Regions from separate parts of the Cobetia sp. PDI-12MA genome, predicted to be linked through region 2. Evidence: predicted binding sites of a transcription regulator. Region 2 holds the regulator's gene; each other region holds the start of a gene.
What was found. The regulator PhoB, encoded in region 2, activates phosphate uptake and scavenging genes when phosphate is short. The targets are predictions, from matches to a motif close to TGTCATANNNNTGTCANA.
Positions count from the first base shown of each region.

Region 1: AC5WNI_RS02030 (CYTH domain-containing protein) is a predicted target of PhoB. The motif match lies at 2,084-2,101, and genes of this name have one in related genera.
Region 3: AC5WNI_RS06760 (UTRA domain-containing protein) is a predicted target of PhoB. The motif match lies at 1,790-1,807, and genes of this name have one in related genera.

Region 1 is NZ_CM183351.1:436,520-443,193, reverse strand. It holds gene AC5WNI_RS02040 (inorganic phosphate transporter) at 1-1,111, opposite strand, end outside; gene AC5WNI_RS02035 (TIGR00153 family protein) at 1,152-1,832, opposite strand; gene AC5WNI_RS02030 (CYTH domain-containing protein) at 2,304-3,314, shown strand; gene AC5WNI_RS02025 (ion transporter) at 3,466-4,509, shown strand; gene AC5WNI_RS02020 (5'-nucleotidase, lipoprotein e(P4) family) at 4,614-5,423, opposite strand; gene AC5WNI_RS02015 (L-threonylcarbamoyladenylate synthase) at 5,582-6,205, opposite strand; gene AC5WNI_RS02010 (PHP domain-containing protein) at 6,271-6,674, opposite strand, start outside.
Region 2 is NZ_CM183351.1:3,964,029-3,970,702, forward strand. It holds gene ubiA (4-hydroxybenzoate octaprenyltransferase) at 1-853, shown strand, start outside; gene phoB (phosphate regulon transcriptional regulator PhoB) at 1,077-1,766, shown strand; gene phoR (phosphate regulon sensor histidine kinase PhoR) at 1,774-3,096, shown strand; gene cysZ (sulfate transporter CysZ) at 3,265-3,993, opposite strand; gene phoU (phosphate signaling complex protein PhoU) at 4,205-4,930, opposite strand; gene pstB (phosphate ABC transporter ATP-binding protein PstB) at 5,150-5,995, opposite strand; gene pstA (phosphate ABC transporter permease PstA) at 5,992-6,674, opposite strand, start outside.
Region 3 is NZ_CM183351.1:1,568,168-1,574,841, forward strand. It holds gene AC5WNI_RS06750 (IS1380 family transposase) at 1-880, shown strand, start outside; gene AC5WNI_RS06755 (putative quinol monooxygenase) at 1,124-1,693, shown strand; gene AC5WNI_RS06760 (UTRA domain-containing protein) at 2,029-2,742, shown strand; gene AC5WNI_RS06765 (putative 2-aminoethylphosphonate ABC transporter substrate-binding protein) at 2,888-3,919, shown strand; gene AC5WNI_RS06770 (putative 2-aminoethylphosphonate ABC transporter ATP-binding protein) at 3,982-5,205, shown strand; gene AC5WNI_RS06775 (putative 2-aminoethylphosphonate ABC transporter permease subunit) at 5,205-6,674, shown strand, end outside.

The sequences.
Region 1 (6,674 bases), 510 kb from region 2:
AGATCGGCAGGCCGGTGCCGGAGGCCAGCACGACGGTCGAGGCGGCGGCCAGCGTGGCCGCGAAGCCGCGGGACGGCGTCAGCTCGGTGATGCCGGTGCCGACGGTGGCGATGACGCGACGACCATAGGTGACCAGGCCGACGACGATACCGCCGCCACCCAGCACGAGGACCCACCACGGCATGCTCGCCTTGGCGCCGATCTGACCGGCAGAGTCGACGACGCTGATGATGGCCGCCAGCGGACCGACCGCATTGGCCACGTCGTTGGAGCCGTGGGCAAAGGCCATCGCACAGGCAGTGAACATCATCAGCAGGCCGAAGACCTTCTCGACACCGCTGAAGTCGAAGTCGTCACCGGTGGCGCGATTCTTCTCCTTGAGGCGTGAACGCGCGACCTTGCGCTCCATCAGCACGCCGATACCCATCACGATGGCACCGACGACGACGGCCAGCAGCAGGCTGGATTCGAAGCTCAGATGCAGGCCGACATGCTTGAGGCCCTTGACCATGGTCACCATCGAGATGATGAAGCCGACCAGGAACATGTACATCGGCACGTAGCGCTTGGCGGCCGCGAACGGGTCTTCGTTGTCGAAGATCAGCGTCTGCACGGACTTGAACAGCACGAAGGCGATGGAGCCCGCCAGCAGCGGCGAGACTAGCCAGGAGGCTGCGATCTGACCGACCTTGGCCCACTCGACGGCATCCACGCCCAGACCCGCAGCGGAGAAGCCGACGATGGCGCCGACGATGGAGTGGGTGGTCGAGACCGGCCAGCCCTTCATGGAAGCGATCAGCAGCCAGATACCGGCGGCCAGCAGCGAGGCCAGCATGCCGTAGACCAGGAACTGAGGATTCTCGACCAGCAGTGACGGGTCGATGATGCCCTTGCGGATGGTGTCAGTCACCTCACCACCGGCAAGCCAGGCACCGAGGAATTCGAAGATCACGGCGATGATGATCGCCTGCTTGATGGTGATCGCCTTGGAACCTACCGAGGTTCCCATGGCATTGGCGACATCATTCGCACCCACACCCCATGCCATGAAGAAACCGAACAGACAGGCAAGAATGACGAGCACATCGCCGTATTGAGCAATGATGGACATAGAAGACTCTTGGACAGATGGCAGGACGTCCTGATGGCGCTCAGCGCGCCATCAGGATCTGCAGTCGGGTACCGACCTTTTCCGCTTGGTCAGCCACATCGCCGACCCAATCGATGATCTTGTAGAGGAAGATCACATCGACGGGCGGGAGACTGGCTTCCAGCGAGAACAGGGTCTGGCGGATGGCGATCTGCTGTTCGTCGGACTGCTTCTCGAGTTCATGCAGCTCGTTGATCAGCTTGTCGACCAGCTCGCTCATGTTGCGCCCGAAACCGGACTCGACGAGGTCTTCCAGTTCACCCAACGCACGGCGCGCCTGGCAGACCGATTCGACCGCAGTCTTGAGATACTCACGCATGGCGGGCACCAGTGCGGAAGGTATCTGCATATGACGACCCAGCATGATCCCGGCGATGTCCTTGGTGACATTCGCGATGGAATCCTGGACATGGATCAGCTCGAGAAGGTCGGAACGCGAGACCGGCAGGAACAGCGAGTTGGGCAGGTTGAGGCGCAGCTGCGTCTTCAACTCGTCCGCTTCACGCTCCAGCCCGCTGATGGTCTTGCGAATGCTGGCTGCCTGCTCCCAATCACCCTGCTCGCAGGCGTCGAAGAAGGTCAGCAAGTGCTGGGCGCACTCGTCGGTCTTGATGATGTGGGTGTGCAGCGCCTTGAAAGGCGAGCGCCCGAACATCGAAGAGAAAGGGTTGGTCGTTACCATAGTGGCCGTCGGCGTTAAGGGTTGACGCGCGGAGTGTAGCAAAGCCTTTGTGACGATCACATAACTTTCATCATAACGTCATGATACCGCCATGCTGTTGTACTTTACGCAACAACAGCGGCAGTTCGGGGGAACACGAAGGATTCCAGAGGAGAGATTGTCATGTAGCGGCAGGACCCGTGGTCACTGGCTTGATCCACTATTCTTAATATAACCAAGGACGTGACGACAGGCAATTGCTGTCACCTCAATGTCATCATGCTGTCATATAAATGTGATTATGCCGACAGCCGATACCCGCATGGCCTCCCCCCTCCCGTGCTTGCCTTGCCGCGGGCCAGGCGCGAGCATGAGAGGCATGAGCCTCGATCACCATGCACCATGCTTGCCGGAGGCTCTGCGGTCCTGGCGCCGCTGTCACCATCATCCGTCAGCATCCGTCTTCTTTCATCCGTACAGGGAGTGCCCATCATGGCGCAGGAAATCGAACTCAAACTGGCACTGTCTCACCCCGTCATTGATCGCGATGCCATTCTGGAGACACTGACGAGCATTGCAGAGCTGGCAACGGTCAACCCCGGGCGGCGCTGGCTGGCCAACACCTATTTCGACACCCCCGAGCATGCGCTGGAGCGTGCGCGCATGGCGCTGCGTCTGCGCCAGAGTGGTGAGAATGCCGACAGCACGGGGGCCCTGCGCCAGACGCTCAAGACCAGCGGCGAGAGTCATGGCGGACTGCATTCTCGCGGCGAATGGGAATGGGAGCTGCCCGAGGGCCAGACCGACCTCGACCTCGACGGCCTGCGTGGCCTGCCGCCCTTGCAGGCGCTGGAAGACGGCGCCCGCGAGCAGCTGCTGAGTGCGCTCGCGCCCAGCTTCAGCACCGATTTCGAGCGTCATGCCTGGCAGCTCGACGTCAAGGCGACATGCAGCGACGAGAATCTGAGCGACGAGCAGGTCACCGTCGGTGTCGAGATGGCGCTGGACCTTGGCGCGGTGAAGGCAAGTGGTCGCGAGGTGGCCATCCAGGAAATCGAGCTCGAGCTGACCGGCGGCGAAGAACTCGCCCCAGAGGTGAGAGAAGCCGTGCTCTGGCAGCTGGCGGATTCGCTGGCCAGCCACCTGGCACTGCGTCCGGCGGATGCCAGCAAGGCCAAGCGCGGCGCGGCGCTGCGTGATGGCGAATGGCATGAGAAGACGCTGGATACCACTGACCCCGGCGCGCTGCTGTCCGCCGCCATCGATGCGCTCGATGCCCACGCCGACCGACAGGCGAAAGACGACCTCAAGTGGTACGCGCACGCGCTGGCCGCTCTGTCGGCGCTCGCATCACGGCTGGCCGCCAGTCAGCATCCCGGCCATATCCACGCGGTGGCACTGGTCGAGGCGCTGGAAAGCAGCGACGGTGACGCCTCACAGGACTGGGCGACTCGCGACTTCGGCCAGCACAGCCTGTCACTGCTCGCGACGCTGCGCGACTGAATTTCAGCACGACTTCGACTGCCCAGCCGTCAAGCGCTAGACCACTGGCTGATGGACAACGGCCGGGCAGTCACTGAAGGTCACACACTGAGACATCCCCGATACGCCCTGACATTCAACCGGCGTCATCACGCCCGTCAAGGAAGCCTGCATGCCTGAACGCCAGGGCCCTGCCAATGAATATGGCAGCACTCCGCAAATCCCCCCAGCGTCGCCCTCGCACCCCAGCGACTACGAGCCCGCCACGGGCCGTCTGCGCGCGCGGCTGTTTCACTGGATCTTCGAATCCGACACCAAGGCGGCCAAGGCCTTCGATATCGGTCTGATCCTGATGATCTTCGCCAGTGTCGCCGTGGTGATGCTCGACAGCGTCCCCTCGCTGAATGCGCAATACGGCGAGCTGTTCCGCATCATGGAGTGGGGCTTCACGATCATCTTCACGCTGGAATACGCCGTCCGCCTCTACTGCCTGAAGCATCCCGGCACCTGGGCCAAGGGCTTCTACGGCGTGCTCGATCTGCTGTCGATCGCGCCCACCTGGCTGTCGCTGCTGATTCCGGGTGCCCAGGCCTTGCTGGTGGTCCGCGTGCTACGTGTGCTGCGCCTGTTCCGCGTGCTGCGTCTGATGGCCTTCGTCGGCGAGGGCCGCATGCTGGTCGAAGCCATGACGCGCAGCCGGCGCAAGATCATGTTGTTCTTCATCACCGTGCTCAGCATCGTCACGGTATTCGGCGCTCTGATCTATCTGATCGAGCCACCCGAGGCCGGCTTCACCTCCATTCCCAAGGCGCTCTACTGGGGCGTGGTGACGCTGACGACGGTGGGCTATGGCGACATCGCGCCCATCACGCCGCTGGGGCAGTTCATCTCGGCGCTGATGATGATTCTCGGCTACTCGATTCTCGCCGTGCCCACCGGGGTGTTCTCGGCCGAGGTCCTCAATGGCCTGCGCATGCAGCAGACCAGCGACGAAGCCTGCCCGGGCTGTGGTCGTGAAGGCCATGATCGCAACGCCAAGTACTGCAAGTTCTGCGGCACCTGGCTTGACGAGGACACCCGCGACCCGCGCGAGCCGGAACCGGAGCCTGAGCCAGACACAGAACCTGGATCTGGACCAGAGCCCGGCTTCGAGCCGCCAGCGAAGGATGAGATCGCGTCCCCAGGCGACGACTCCTCCGACCGCGACCGCAGCTGACGAAGCCGAGTGTCACTCAGCCCACGACAACGCCTCGGAAATGACAACGCCCCCGCGACCGCAAGGTCCGGGGGCGTTGTCATTCAGCCGGAAACCGGCAAGGGCTAGCGGTCAGAAAAGGGCTTGTCCCAGGCGGTCAGCGCGGCCTCGCTCCAGCTACCGTAGGAGGAATTCGGCAACATGATCCAATCCTTGCCGAAATGCTGCGCCTGCTCCGCGACCAGTGCCTTCTGCTGCTCGGGCGTCTTGTCGGAGAAGTCACCCGCGAAATCATGCAGGCTATCGCCAAGCTGCATCACGATGTCGTGATCCTTCGCGATCGCATCGCGGCGCACTGACTTGCTCGGCCCCAGCAGGCGCACATGTGAGTCATCGACACCGGGCAGGCCAAGGGCTTTCAACGTGGCGACCGTGGCGTCCTTGTTCTCCTCGTAGCGATCCGATACGTAGTAGATCGCCACGTCACGCGATGCGGCAAGTTCGAGGAACTCCCTAGCCCCCGGAATCAGAGCCGGCTTGCCATCTCGCTCCCACGCTTTCCAAGTGTCCCAGCCAGTGAAGTCATGACAGGCCTTCAGGTCACGCACCAGCAGCGCAGAGTTGTCGATCACGGTTTCATCAAGGTCGGTCATGATCGCGGGAGGTTTCTCGTCATCACGAGATGCCAGCAGTGTCTCCAGCTGACGTGTCGCCAGTGCATAGCTCTGACGCTGCAGGGCCGCGACTTCCGCCGATTGCTGCTGATAGCGCAGCGCCATGGCATACGCTGCCGGTGGACACTGCTCTGCCTCGGGTGACTCGGCCGCCTGACTGAAAGGAGCAACTCCCAGACCCATGATTCCTGCCAGTGTCGCGATCTTGGTGGCTCTAGCCAGTAACGAGACACACGCTTGAGATGAAGACGTGATCGGCATCAATGATCCTCTGTGCATGATAGGTATGTCGTTGAATTATCAAGACGGCCAAATACTAACACTCAGCGTTATTGAATTCCTGTTCAACGACCTCATCTGCCATGTCATTCGCCTCTTGTCATCATGAACATCTCGCCACGCAAGTCATGCAGCGTGCCTCACTCGACAAAGCTCGAGATATCGCCGCGCCCTTCGCGCACGATCACCGGCGGCAGCTCGCGCAGGTCCACCACGCTGGTGGTCTCGAAGCTGCAGGCGCCGCCGTCGATGACCAGATCCAGCGCGTGTCCGAATCGCTCGCGAATCTCTTCGGCGTCCGTCATCGGCAGCTCCTCGCCCGGCGGAATCAGCGTCACGCTCATCAGCGGTTCGCGATGGGTTTCCAGCAGGGCGTGGGTGATGGCGTGGTCCGGCACCCTTACGCCGATGGAGCGACGCTTGGGATGCAGCAGAAGGCGCGGCACTTCGGAAGTCGCCTGCAGGATGAAGGTATAGGCGCCCGGCGTGTGACTCTTGAGCAGGCGGAAGATGGCGTTGTCGACCTTGGCGTAGGTGCCGATTTCCGACAGGTCAGAACACACCAGGGTGAAGTTGTGCTTGTCGTCCAGTTGACGCAGACGCTTGATGCGCTCGATGGCCTTCTTCTCGCCCAGATGACAGCCCAGCGCGTAGCCGGAGTCGGTCGGATAGGCAATCACGCCACCCTGCTGGATGATGGCGACGGCTTGATCGATGAGGCGTTTCTGGGGATTTTCGGGATGAATCTGGAAGAACTGTCCCATGCGGTGCTCCTTGCGTCTGGGCGCCAGCCCGGCAGGCGAACTGGCGTCACGGTGATCTCTTGATATCACATGGAGGCAGCATCGGCCGCAAAAAAGGGCGCGATGCGTGGGTGACACCACATGGGCGGCACCTTGGTGCGGGGCGGCGGGCTCATGCTGCCGGGGGCCAGCGGGCCGCCAGGGAAGTGGAAGTCACTGCCGACGGAGGCGTAGAGGCCCAGCTCATCCAGCTGACGCGCCAGGTCACGCGCGCGATCGATATTCTGGAAGCCGCTGACCAGCTCCGCACCTTCGCCGCCGGCGGCAATGAAGTCACGCAGCAGCTCGCCACGCTTGGTACGCGTCAGCTTGTAGCGCATCGGGTGCGCCATCACGGCGATGCCACCATCGGCACGCACCCAGCCCACCGCCTCTTCCATCTCCGGCCAGTGCGCCTTGACGTCGCCTTTCTGGCCTGCGCCCAGGTGCC
Region 2 (6,674 bases):
CAGACTGGCCGACTACCTCGCCCTGACACGGCTGGACCGCCCCATCGGCACCTGGCTGCTGATGTGGCCGACCCTATGGGCACTGTGGCTGGCGGCAGATGGCATCCCCGAGCGCACGACCCTGCTGATCTTCATCGCCGGGGTCTACCTGATGCGCGCCGCCGGCTGCGTGATCAACGACTACGCCGATCGGCATTGGGACAAGCATGTCGAGCGCACGCGTGACCGACCGCTGACCTCGGGCCGCATCTCGGAGCGCGAGGCGCTGACACTGTTCGGGGGGCTGGTCGCGGCCGCCTTCGTGCTGGTGTGCTTCACCAACCTGACCACGGTGCTGCTGTCGATCGTCGCCGTGCTGTTGGCAGCCAGCTACCCATTCATGAAGCGCTTCCATCATCTGCCCCAGGTAGTGCTGGGCGCCGCCTTCGGCTGGGCGATTCCGATGGCCTTCGCCGCGACGCTGGAGGAGGTGCCGACCTACGGCTGGTGGCTGTTCGCGGCCAACCTGATGTGGACGGTGGCCTACGACACCGCCTATGCGATGGTCGATCGCAACGACGACCTCAAGGTGGGCATCAAGTCCACCGCCGTGCTGTTCGGGCGTGCCGACAAGCTGATGATCGGCCTGTTGCAGCTGGGCATGCTGGTGGTGTTGATCGGCATCGGCCTGCAGCTGGCGCTGGGCATCTTCTACTGGCTGGGGCTGGCTGCCGCCGCCGTCACCTTCGTCTGGCAGCAACGTCTGATCCGTGAGCGTGAGCGTGCGCCCTGCTTCCAGGCGTTCCTCAACAATCATTGGACGGGGCTGCTGATCTTCGCCGGTATCGCCCTGGCGACCTGGCCGATGAGCTGACTCCTGCATAAATATTCGCATTATTTAATTTAAAGCTATCCCTGCCCCCGGTTGCTCCCCAGCCCACGATTCATGCCTGCCTGCCGCGCCTCCAAGGCGGCTGGCAGGCTTGCGTGCAAGCTGCCATGCTGGCAGTTGTCATCTGGTTGTCATATAAGCGGGTTGTAATCGTCATCGACTTGTCATTCTGGCGCGTGCGCCGACTGCTGCATGGGATCTAGCGATGAGCTCCAAGACCGTACTGATTGTCGACGATGAATCCTCGATTCGCGAGATGATCGCCGTCGCCCTCGAAATGGCGGATTACCGCGTGCTGGAGGCAGACAATGCCCAGGACGCCCACGCCATCGTCGTCGATGAAAAGCCCGATCTGCTGTTGCTGGACTGGATGATGCCGGGCACCAGTGGCCTGGAGCTCGCGCGGCGTCTCAAGCGAGACGAGACCACCTCGGAACTGCCGATCATCCTGTTGACCGCCAAGGGCGAGGAAGACAACAAGATTCAAGGCCTGGAAGCCGGTGCCGACGACTACATCACCAAGCCCTTCTCGCCACGCGAGCTGGTCGCCCGTCTCAAGGCCGTGCTGCGTCGCACCACCCCCAAGGGGGTCGAGGAGGCAGTGGAAGTCGAAGGCTTGATGCTCGACCCGGCCAGCCACCGCGTCACCGCCCACGGCAACTCACTGGATGTCGGCCCGACCGAATATCGCCTGCTGCAGTTCTTCATGACGCATCAGGAGCGTGCCTACACCCGCAGCCAGCTACTCGACCAGGTATGGGGGGGTAACGTCTATGTCGAGGAGCGCACCGTGGACGTGCACATCCGCCGCCTGCGCAAGGCGCTGGGCACAGGCCATCAGCATCTGATCCAGACCGTCCGTGGCACCGGTTACCGCTTCAGCGCTCAGGCCTGAGGGATTCATGCGCTATTGGACCAACGAGCTATGGCGCCTCGGCTACCTTGCCGGTGGCTTCGGCCTGATCGGTGGCCTGCTGGGCCATCTGGGCTGGGGCCTGGCGCTGGGTCTGGCGCTGTATCTGTTCGTCCATCTCAAGCACTTGAAGAGCCTCTATACCTGGCTGATCACCAATCCCCATGAAGAGCCACCGCCCGGCGATGGCGTGTGGGGAGACCTGCTCGATCGTCTCTACCGCTATCAGAAGGGCCAGCGTCAGACTCAGGAGCGACTGCGCAGCATCCTCAACCGTATCCAGGAATCCTCCGAGGCCATGCGCGACGGCCTGGTGATGCTGGACAACCACGGTGACATGGAATGGTGGAACAGCGCTGCCGAGCAGCTGGTCGGTCTCAAGGCCAGCCACGACCGCGGCCAGCACATCACCAACTATCTGCGTGACCCCGCCTTCATCGACTACTTCAATCGGCTGGCCTACCGCGAGCCGCTGACGCTGCAGTCGCCGCTGTCTGACAACCTGACGCTGCAGATTTCCATCACCCTGTTCGGTGACAACGAACGTCTGGTCATGCTGCGTGACGTCACCCGCCTCTATCGCCTGGAAGAGATGCGCCGCGACTTCGTGGCCAATGTCTCCCATGAACTGCGCACGCCGCTGACGGTACTGGCCGGCTATCTCGAGACCTACTCCGATTACGCCGATGACCTGCCACCGCGCTGGCAGCGTGGGCTGGGCCAGATGAAGAGCCAGACCGACCGCATGCAGCACCTGGTCGAGGACCTGCTGACCCTGTCACGCCTGGAAACCGACGAGCTGTCCGACAACGGCCGCTGCATCGACATGAGTGCCCTGCTCGGCCATATCCGCGACGACGCCGAAGGCCTGTCCCAGGGACGCCACACCTTCTCCATCGAGGCCGATGCCAGCCTGTCACTACGCGGTGAGGAGCAGGAACTGCGCAGCGCGATCTCGAATCTGGTCTTCAATGCGGTGCGCTACACTCCCGAAGACTGCCATATCACCCTGCGCTGGAAGGCGGATGACCAGGGCCTGCTGGTCGAGGTGGAAGATGACGGGGATGGCATCGACCCGGTCCACCTGCCGCGTCTGACCGAGCGCTTCTACCGCATCGACAAGGGCCGCAGCACCGCCACGGGAGGCACCGGTCTGGGGCTTGCCATCGTCAAGCATGTGCTGATTCGCCATCAGGGCCATCTGGAGATCGACAGCCACCCCGGCGAGGGTGCGCGCTTCCGCTGTCACTTCCCCGACGAGCGCGCCTGTCAGACGAGCGCTCCCCGGACCAGCAGTGCGCTAGCCCGGTGATGTGCTGACTCCGTGATGAGCTGAGCCGGAGGCCAGCCCAACGCGGAACACCCCGCAGCCACCTCGAAAGGAGGCGACTGCGGGGCGTTTCTTTTGGTCCGCCAGACGACGCTGCGGCTACCTCAACGACAAACCAGTACAGCGATGAACCAGCTGCGACAGGCTGTCTCAACGACGCGGCGCCGGCAACTGACGGTAGTGGCTCTGCCACATCAGTACCGCCCCGGCGACAGCGCCCGGAATGAACAGCAGATTGGCCAGAGGCACCAGCGTCATGACGAACACCGCGGCGCCGAAGGTCAGTGAGGGCCACCAGCGCGCCTTGAGGCGCTGCTTCATGTCACCGAAGCTGACCTGATGGTTGTCCATCGGGTAGTCGAGGTACTGGATCGACATGCTCCAGGCCGAGAACAGCCCCCACAACAGCGGCGAGAGCAGGTTCAGACCCGGGATGAAACCGATGATGAACAGCGCGATCATGCGCGGGATGAAATAGCCCAGCTTGGCCATTTCACGTCCCAGCGAGTCGACGCCGATCTTCATCAGCCCACGGTCATCGTCAATCAGTGTGCCATCCAGGCGATGCTCGACCTTCTCGGCCAGAATGCCGTAGAAGGGCGCGGCGATCAGGTTGGTCACCAGGCTGAAGGTGAAGAACACCACCAGCAACAGACTCACCACCAGCAGCGGCCAGATCAACCAGCTGAGCCAGTCCAGCCAGGCCGGCACCTTGAGCATCCAGTAATCGATCCAGCCACCGAACTGGTTGAACAACACCCACAGCGTGATGCTGTAGAGCACCAGGTTGATCGCCAGCGGTACGAATACGAAGCGGCGCAGCCCCGGGGTATAGACCATACGGGTCCCGCGGACCAGCGCCGATACGGCATCAATCATGCGACGTCCTCGTCATCTCAAAAGAACCGGCCAGCCAGCAGACTGACCGGAGCCACACCCTAGCACTCCCGCCTGCGCAGCGCAGCTGTCGGCCGCATGAGACTGCTCGCGCTCCCATGACGCAATCGCCCCGCGGCCTGCCGATGGGCAGGTGCGGGGCGAAGCATCGTGCAGAAGTCTGCGGGCGTTGCGTCACACCCGGGAGTTCAGCTCACTTCTTGTCCAGGTCCTGCGGCTTCAGGTCATGGGTGTCGGTATGACGCACGTCCACGCCCTTGACCAGGAAGATGACGTACTCGGCCAGGTTGTCGGCGTGGTCACCGATACGCTCCAGCGCACGCAGAATCCACATCACATTGAGCACCGGCGTGATCTGGCGCGCGTCTTCCATCATGAAGGTCATCAGCGAGCGCATGGCACTTTGATATTCCAGATCCACCGAGGCATCTTCACGCAGTACCTTGAGGGCAAGGTCGGTATCGAAGCGCGCAAAGGCCGTCAGGGAGTCACGCACCATGCTGCGCACGTGCTGGCTGAGGTGTCGCACCTCGACCATGCCGCGCGGGCTCTGGCCGTTCTCGACCAGCGAGATGGCGTTGCGTGCGATCTTGCTCGATTCATCACCGATACGCTCGAGATCGGAGGTGGCGCGGATGACGGCCAGCACCAGACGCAGGTCGGAGGCCGCCGGCTGACGGCGGGCCAGCACCCGGGTGCACTCGTCATCGATCTTGAGCTGCATGTCGTTGACAGCCTTGTCGTTGTCGCGCACCCGTGTGGCGGTCTCACTGTCGCCTTCCAGCAATGCCGTGACGGCATCCTGCAGCTGCTTCTCTACCAGTCCGCCCATGGCCAGCAGGTGTGTCTTCAGTGCATCCAGCTCGTGATTGAACTGCTCTGAGATATGCTTGCCGTGCGAATCGCTGGTGATATCCATTTCCCTCTCCCGGAAAGTCGCCCACCGAGTCAGGGGGCGTGACATGAATGACGTGACAAGTATGGCCCACTGCTGACTGACACAGCGGGCTCCCCCTCAGCATGCCGACACTTGATTGCAGTTATGTTTCACCCATGACTCAAAGGCGCTATCTGGCCTACATCGTCAGCAATATCAGGGCGAAAAGGCTACCTGGCTGCACGTTCGCGCATGAGCGCGCTAACCGAAACGCCCCGTGATGTAGTCTTCGGTCTGGCGGCGGCGCGGGTTGGTGAACAGCTGATCGGTCGGGGCGAATTCCACCAGGCGGCCCTCATGCAGGAAGGCGGTATCGTCCGAGACCCGCGCGGCCTGCTGCATGTTGTGCGTGACGATGATCAGCGTCAGGCGTGAGCGCAGCGAACGGATCAGCTCCTCGATCTTGAGCGTCGAGATGGGGTCCAGCGCCGAGGCCGGCTCATCCAGCAGCAGCACCTCCGGCTCGACCGCCAGTGTCCGCGCGATCACCAGCCGCTGTTGCTGGCCACCCGAGAGCCCCAGCGCGCTGTCGTGCAGGCGATCCTTCACCTCTTCCCAGAGTGCCGCGGAGCGCAGACAGGATTCGACCTTGTCATCGAGGTGGCGCTTGTCATTCTCGCCGACCAGCCGCAGCCCGAAGGCCACGTTCTCGTAGACCGACATCGGAAAGGGGTTGGGTGTCTGGAAGACCATGCCGATCCGGCGGCGCAGCATCGGCACGTCCACGCCGCGCGCATGGATGTCCTCGCCCTCGAGCAATACCTTGCCGGAAAGACGTGACTGTTCGTCGAGATCGGTCATGCGATTGAAGGTACGCAACAGGCTCGACTTGCCGCAGCCGGAAGGGCCGATGAAGGCCGTCACGCGCTTGCGTGCGATCTGCAGGCTGACATCCTCCAGTGCGCGTCGCGTCTGGTTCTCCTTGCCGACACGCGCCTGATAATCGAGGCTCAGGTGGCGGGTTTCCAGGCAGATGTCCTCAGCTGGCCGCGCAGGCGTCTCCTGAAGAAACAACTGGGGCTTGGGCTGTTCAGAGTCACGCCTCATTCGGTGGCTCCCTTGTAACGTTGTGCCAGCATGTGACGCAGGCGAATGGCACTCAGATTGAGGCATAGAATCACGACTACCAGCACCAGCGCGGTCGCATAGACCAGCGGCCGACTGCTGAAGGCGTCGCTGCTCTGGAAGGCCAGATCATAGACCTGATGCCCCAGATGCATGAATTTCCGGTCCAGATGCAGCCACGGGAAGCTGTCATCCAGCGGCAGGTCCGGGGCCAGCTTGACCACCCCGACCAGCATCAGCGGCGCGACTTCACCCGCCGCACGCGCCACGGCAAGAATCAGCCCCGTCATCAGCGCCGGCGAGGCGGCCGGAATCACCACGCGCTTGAGCGTTTCCAGGCGGGTCGCTCCCAGCGCCAGCGCGCCTTCGCGCAGACGACGCGGCACGCGCGCCAGCCCCTCTTCCGTGACGACGATCACCACCGGCAAGGTCAGCAGAGCCAGCGTCAGCGAGGCCCACAGAATGCCGCCGGTCCCGAAGGTCGGCGTCGGCAGCCGCTCGGAATAGAACAGCTCATCGATCCCGGCCCCCAGTCCATAGACGAAGAAGCCGAGACCGAACACGCCGTAGACGATGGAGGGTACCCCGGCCAGATTGCGCAGCGCGATGCGCGTCAGGCGCGTCAGGCGCCCCTGATGGGCCACCTCGTGCAGATAGAGCG
Region 3 (6,674 bases), 1.6 Mb from region 2:
GGTCCATGGACACCAGGGCGGTTCCGCTTATCATGGCCTTTACGGTACGCGGATCTATTCGCCGCTGGTCGCCTCGTTGGCCGAAACTGGCGACATGGTCGGCGGCCTGCTGCGCGAGGGCGACGCCGGCCCCGCCGAGAACGCTGATACGTGGATCCCGCACCTGGTGAAGCGGCTTAACGAGAGCACCGGCGCCCAGGTTCGGGTGCGTATCGACGCCGGCTTCACCGACAACGACACGCTGGAGGCGCTGGAGAAGCGCAGCATCGAGTACCTGGGCCGGCTGCGCAGCCACAAGGGCTTGCAGGCGCTGGCAGCGCCCTACCTGAAGCGGCCACGCGGCCGGCCACCTGAGCAGCCTCGGGAGTGGTGCCACGACCTTGAATACCAGGCCGGTACCTGGCCAACGCCACGACGCGTGGTGCTGGTAGTTCAGGAACGCCCCGATGACCTGCTGCTGCATGCCTTCTTCCTGGTCACCAACCTCGGCAAGTTCGACTGGCCGCCCGAGAAGATCCTGGCACTCTATCGCAAGCGCGGCAGCGCCGAAGCGCACATGGGCGAGGTGAAGTCGGCGCTCGACGTGCATCTCTCGTCGACCGATCGCGGTGCCTCCACCGTCCAGGACGTGATGGCCCGCAATGAGGTGAGCCTGTTGCTGAGTCTCTACGCCTATCAGGTTCTGCATGGCCTTCGCTGCTTGCTGGGGCGCCAGACCCGGCAGGGTTGGAGCCTGAGCCGGATGCGTGAACAGGTGCTCAAGGTGGCGGCGACGCTCTCGCTGCACGCTCGGCGCATCACCGTTCACCTCGGCGATACGGCTGATAAATGGTGGCCTGCCTTGCTGAAGGGGCTGCCGAAACTGACCGCGCTTAGCTGACGTTCGGCGCAACCACCATAGCTTCAAGAATCGAGCGACCGCAGCGACGGTCGACGATGACGGCTGCTTTAACGGCGTGATTAATTCCTGAACGTTATATAGATACGACAGAAGAGCAGCATTTGGGCATGATTCAGCGGGCCGTTACGGCGTAGATAGCACCCCCGGTGCGAGAACCCAACGGCCAGCCACTTCAAGCCGCCCGATCAGGGCACTCGTGAATAAGGCGGGTTCAAGCAGGCCTTGGCTGACAACAAGCTGGGCTCAGCGGCTGAACCGGAGATGCTGGAAATGCGTTTCTTCGCGGCCAAGGATTCTCCCACCACCATCTTCGCCTACGAGCGCTGGGCAAGCGCCGAAGCTCATCAGGCACATGTGAATCAGCCATACGCGCAAGCCCTGCTGAAACTGGCTGACACGGCGTTGGCATCGCCATTCGAGGTGATGCCCTTGAACGATACTGACCCGGCGCCATTGCATGAGGCGAACCCCAGGCACGTGCAGCCGGAAGATGAGGTATTCAGTATCTTCTTCATCTTCAAGATCAAGGAAGAATATCGCGCTCGATTGCTGCAGCAATTCACCACGCATGTGGCGAAGACGCGCAGTGAGGAGCCGGGCAATCTCGTGTTTGATCTGTATACCATCGACGGGCAGGACGACACGCTGGTGATATACGAGCATTGGCGCACGGAGTCAGACCTGTGGGACATTCACTTCCAGCAGCCCTATGCCATCGAGACAGGCAAGCTCTTGGAGCAGGCCATGGTCGGGGACATGCAGCAGTACCTGAATATCGTCAGCGAGTTCTGAGTTCTCCCGCCGGTCATTCGTTTCCTGTTTACCCATGCGATGCGCAGTCTTTAGAGGCTGCGCATTGTGCGTTCACCCCCTCCTTGAACATCAGCGTGTCATCCCACCGCCATCCACGCCTGTGAGCTCAACCAGGCGGCTGTCATGAAACCCTGCAGCGCCAGCGGCACGTAAGCTGGCAGGCCAGTGCGAGTCACGCGAATGTGATAGTTTCTGGAGCGTCCAGCCGTTTGGCGGCGCAGAGTCCCGGGCATTTTCTTCGCCGGCGGGGCAAGCGGCGCCGTGTTATTACCCGGTAGTGGCAACCCCTTCATCTTTGGTCAGGACCCCTCGTCATGAGTGATGCGTATTACCTCCACCTTACCGATCGCCTGCGCGAACAGCTGAAGGACCCTGATGCCTTTGAAGATAGGCGATTGCCCTCGGAACGCGTGCTGGCCGAGCGCTTCGATACCACGCGCGTGACGTTGCGTCAGGCGTTGGGGCAGCTGGAGGGAGAAGGGCGCATTCATCGCAGCAATCGGCGTGGGTGGTTCGTGTCGCCGCCGCGGCTGGATTACGACCCCACGCGTGACTCCGGCTTCAATGACTATGTGACGGCGCAGGGGCGGCGGCCACGGACGGAAGTGCTGCTGACCGATGTTCAGGCCTATCCACCGGCTGCGCAAGCGCTGGGCCTGGCGGCCCAGACACCGCTCTATCATATTCGCCGCCGGCGTTTCGTGGATGAGCGCGCCGTGCTCAGCGAGTCGATGTGGGTGGTGCCGGAGCGTGCCCCAGGACTGCTCGAGGAGGGCCAGTTCGGGGTGTCACTGTGGGCGGAGCTGCGCGGGCGCTATGGCCTGACGCTGGCCCACCGTGAGCTGCGCTTCTACTCCGAGTCGCTGGGGGAGCAGGCCGCCCGGGAGCTGGGGGTCGCCATGGGTAGTTCCGGTCTGACCGTACGTCGCGCTACCTTCGATGAGCAGCATCGTCCCATCGGCTATGACGAAGAGCGCTGGCTGCACAATGCGCTGTGCATCACCGTCACGCTCAAGAACAAGCCCTGAACCCGCGCTGCAGGGACACTATATGAGGTAACACTGTTTCACTGGGCCTTCAACTGACTGTCACGGGGGTGTCATTCGGCCCGCCCATACTCTTGGTATATACCAGATGGTGAGAGCCATTCATTCCAAGCGTTGGAGAGTCCCGATGTCCTTCTTGACCCGTTCCTTGCTGGCCAGTGCCGTTGGTCTAGTCGTTTCCCTCAATGCCCAGGCGGCCACCGAGCTCACCGTCTATACCGCGGTGGAGTCCGATGATCTGCAGAAATATGCCGAGCGCTTCCAGCAGGCGCATCCGGATATCGACATCAAATGGGTACGCGACTCCACGGGCGTGATCACCGCACGATTGCTGGCCGAGAAGGACAACCCGCAGGCGGATGTGGTGTGGGGCCTGGCCGCGACCAGCCTGCTGGTGCTCGAGAAGGAAGGCATGCTGTCGCGTTATGCCCCCAAGGGAGTCGAGGCGCTGGATACCAAGTTCGTCGACCCCGCCTACCGTGATGGCCAGGACCCGTCCTGGGTCGGAATGGACGCCTGGGTCGCCTCGCTCTGCTACAACACCGTCGAAGGTGAGCGACTGGGAGTGCCCAAGCCGACGTCTTGGGAAGACCTCACGCGTCCCGAGTTCAAGGGCCACGTGATCATGCCCAACCCGAGTTCTTCCGGTACCGGCTATCTGGATGTCGCCAGCTGGTTGCAGCTGTGGGGTGACGAGGGCGGCTGGGAGTACATGGACCGCCTGCACGACAACATTGCCCGCTACACCCACTCAGGCTCCGCACCTTGCAATCTGGCCGGTTCCGGCGAGGCCGTGGTCGGTGTGTCCTTCGCCTTCCGAGGCGCGCGCCTCAAGGCACAGGGCGCACCGGTGGATCTGGTTTTCCCCGAGGAAGGGCTGGGCTGGGACATGGAAGCCGCGGCGATCATGAAGGGCACCGACAAGCGTGAGGCGGCGCAGATGCTGATGGATTGGGCTGTGTCCAAGCCGGCCAATGAACTCTACAACGAAGGTTATGCGGTCGTGGCCTATCCGGGGGTGGCCAAGCCGATCGAGCATTATCCGGCCAACATCACCGAGATGATGATCGAGGCTGACTTTGCCAAGGCGGCCAACCAGCGGGATGCAGTGCTCGCCGAATGGCAGCGCCGTTACGACGGCAAGTCCGACAGTCAGTAAGTCACGCCCAGCCACCTTCGTCATTGCCCCGGCGCCTTGCGCCGGGGCCGGGAGTTTCTCGCATGTCTCTTGTGACCGCACCCCCGCGTCATCACGCCTCGCGTCAAGCGCTGCCAGCGACTGCCGGCGCCTCGCCTCGCGCGGCCTCCGGCCCTGCAGACCGGGCACCTGCGGGTGACGCAGCGCCTCAGGCACCCATCTCGCGTTCTGCGTCGTCAGATAGCATCCACCTCAAGATCAGCGGCCTCACCAAGCGCTATGGCCAGTTCACGGCCCTGAGCGAGATCGACCTCGCGATCCGCGAAGGCGAGTTCGTGTGCTTCCTCGGCCCCTCCGGCTGTGGCAAGACCACCTTGCTGCGCGCCATCGCCGGGCTTGCGCCGCAGAGCGAAGGCACCATCCACCAGCGCGGCCAGGACATCTCGCGGCTGCCGCCGCAGGCGCGCGACTTCGGCATCGTCTTCCAGTCCTATGCGCTGTTCCCCAATCTCACCGTGTCCGACAACGTGGCCTATGGGCTACGCAATCGGCGCGATGCGCGTGACGCGATGCGCCGGCGCGTGACGGAGCTGCTCACCCTAGTGGACCTGGCCGGCAGTGAAGGCAAGTATCCGGCGGCCCTGTCCGGGGGCCAGCAGCAACGCGTGGCACTGGCACGAGCGCTGGCGACCGAGCCGGGGCTGCTGTTGCTCGATGAGCCGCTTTCAGCGCTGGATGCGCGCGTACGTCTGCATCTGCGCAGTCAGATCAAGGCGCTGCAGGCACGGCTGGGCGTCACCACCATCATGGTGACCCACGACCAGGAAGAGGCCCTGGCCATGGCGGACCGCATCGTGGTGATGAACCATGGTGTGATCGAGCAGATCGGCACCCCCGCCGAGATCTATCGTCAGCCGGCGAGCGCCTTCGTGGCCGAATTCATCGGCAGCATGAACTTCCTGCAATGCTGTCCCGAGAACGCCAGTACTCTGCGTCTGGGGCAGCAGCGTCTGGAATGCGCGGCGCATGATCTTGAGGGGCTGGATCAGGCGCGTCTGGCCATTCGCCCGGAAGCCGTCTCGCTGTGCGCAGTGGGTGAGGGGCTGCCGGCGCAGGTGGAGCACGTCGAGTTTCTCGGCGCCTTCCTGCGTATCACTCTGACGCTTGAGGGCTGTGGGCAGACACTGTCGGCGGATGTGGCGCTCAAGGACAGTGAGTCACTGGGCGTGCGGGTCGGTGCCCGGGTGGGTGTGCGTCTGCCGTCCGAGGCGATCCGCCTGTACCCGCTGGTGGAGGCGCAGGCATGATGGCGCGTGCATTGCCCTTGTCGGGAAGGCTGTCAGGCGAGTCCGGCTTGCGTCTGTTGATGTTGCTGCTGGCCCTGGCGCTGCTGGTCATCGGGCTGCTGTTGCCGCTGGCCACCATGCTGATCAAGAGCGTGCAGGACCGCAGCGGCGACTTCGTCGGCCTGGCCAACTTCGCGCGCTATGTGCAGACGCCGGCGCTGGTCGGCTCGATCATCAATTCCGTCAGCATCGCGCTGATCAGTACCCTGACGGTGGTGAGTCTGGCGTTCCTGTGCGCGTACGGCATCACCCGCACCTGCATGCCGGGCAAGCGCGTCTTCCGCATGCTGTCCATCCTGCCGCTACTGGCTCCGTCACTGCTGCCAGCCATCAGTCTGGTGTATCTGTTCGGCAATCAGGGCTGGTTCAAGGATGTGCTGCTGGGGGAGAGCATCTACGGCCCCATCGGCATCGTGATGGGCATGACCTTCTGGATCTTCCCGCATGCGCTGATGATCATGATGACGGCGCTCAGCAACAGCGATGCCCGTCTCTATGAAGCCGCGGACGCGCTGGGAACGCCCAAATGGCGCAGCTTTCTGACCATCACCTTGCCGGGCGCGCGCTACGGCATCATCTCCTGCGCCTTCGTGGCCTTCACGCTGGCGATCACCGATTTCGGCGTGCCGAAGATCATCGGCGGGCAGTTCAGTGTGCTGGCCACCGATGTCTATCGTCAGGTGGTGGGGCAGCAGAACTTCCAGATGGGCGCGGTGGTCAGCGTCATCCTGCTGTTGCCGGCCTTGCTGTCCTTCGCGGTGGACCGCTGGATCCAGCGCCGTCAGGTCGCGCAGCTCTCGGCGCGCGCCGTGCCCTGGCAGCCGACGCCAAGCCCGCTGCGTGACTGGGTCTTCGCGCTGCTCTGCTATGGCGTGGCCGCCGCGATTCTGGCCGTGATTGGCACCGCCATCTATGCCTCGCTCGTGCAGTTCTGGCCCTACAACCTGAGCCTGACCCTGGATCACTACGCCTTCAAGGCGCTGGCGGGTGGTGGCTGGGACGCGTGGCTCAACTCGCTGACGCTGGCCTTCTGGGTCACCTTGATCGGCACGCTGGTCATCTTCTTCAACGCCTGGCTGACCGAGAAGAGTCAGGGCTATCGCCCGCTGCGCCAGGGGCTGCACTTCATGGCGATGATGCCGATGGCCGTGCCGGGCATGGTGCTGGGTCTGTCCTACATCTTCTACTTCAACCAGGCTGACAACCCGCTGAACTGGATCTACGGCACCTTCGCGATTCTGGTGCTCAACACCCTGGTGCATTTCTATACCGTCTGCCACCTGACCTCGGTGACTGCGCTCAAGCAGCTCGATGGGGAATTCGAGGCGGTCGGTGCCTCACTCAAGGTGCCGTTCTGGAAGACCTTCTGCCGCATCACCTTGCCGGTGTCCCTGCCGTCAGTGCTGGATATCTCGGCCTATCTGTTCATG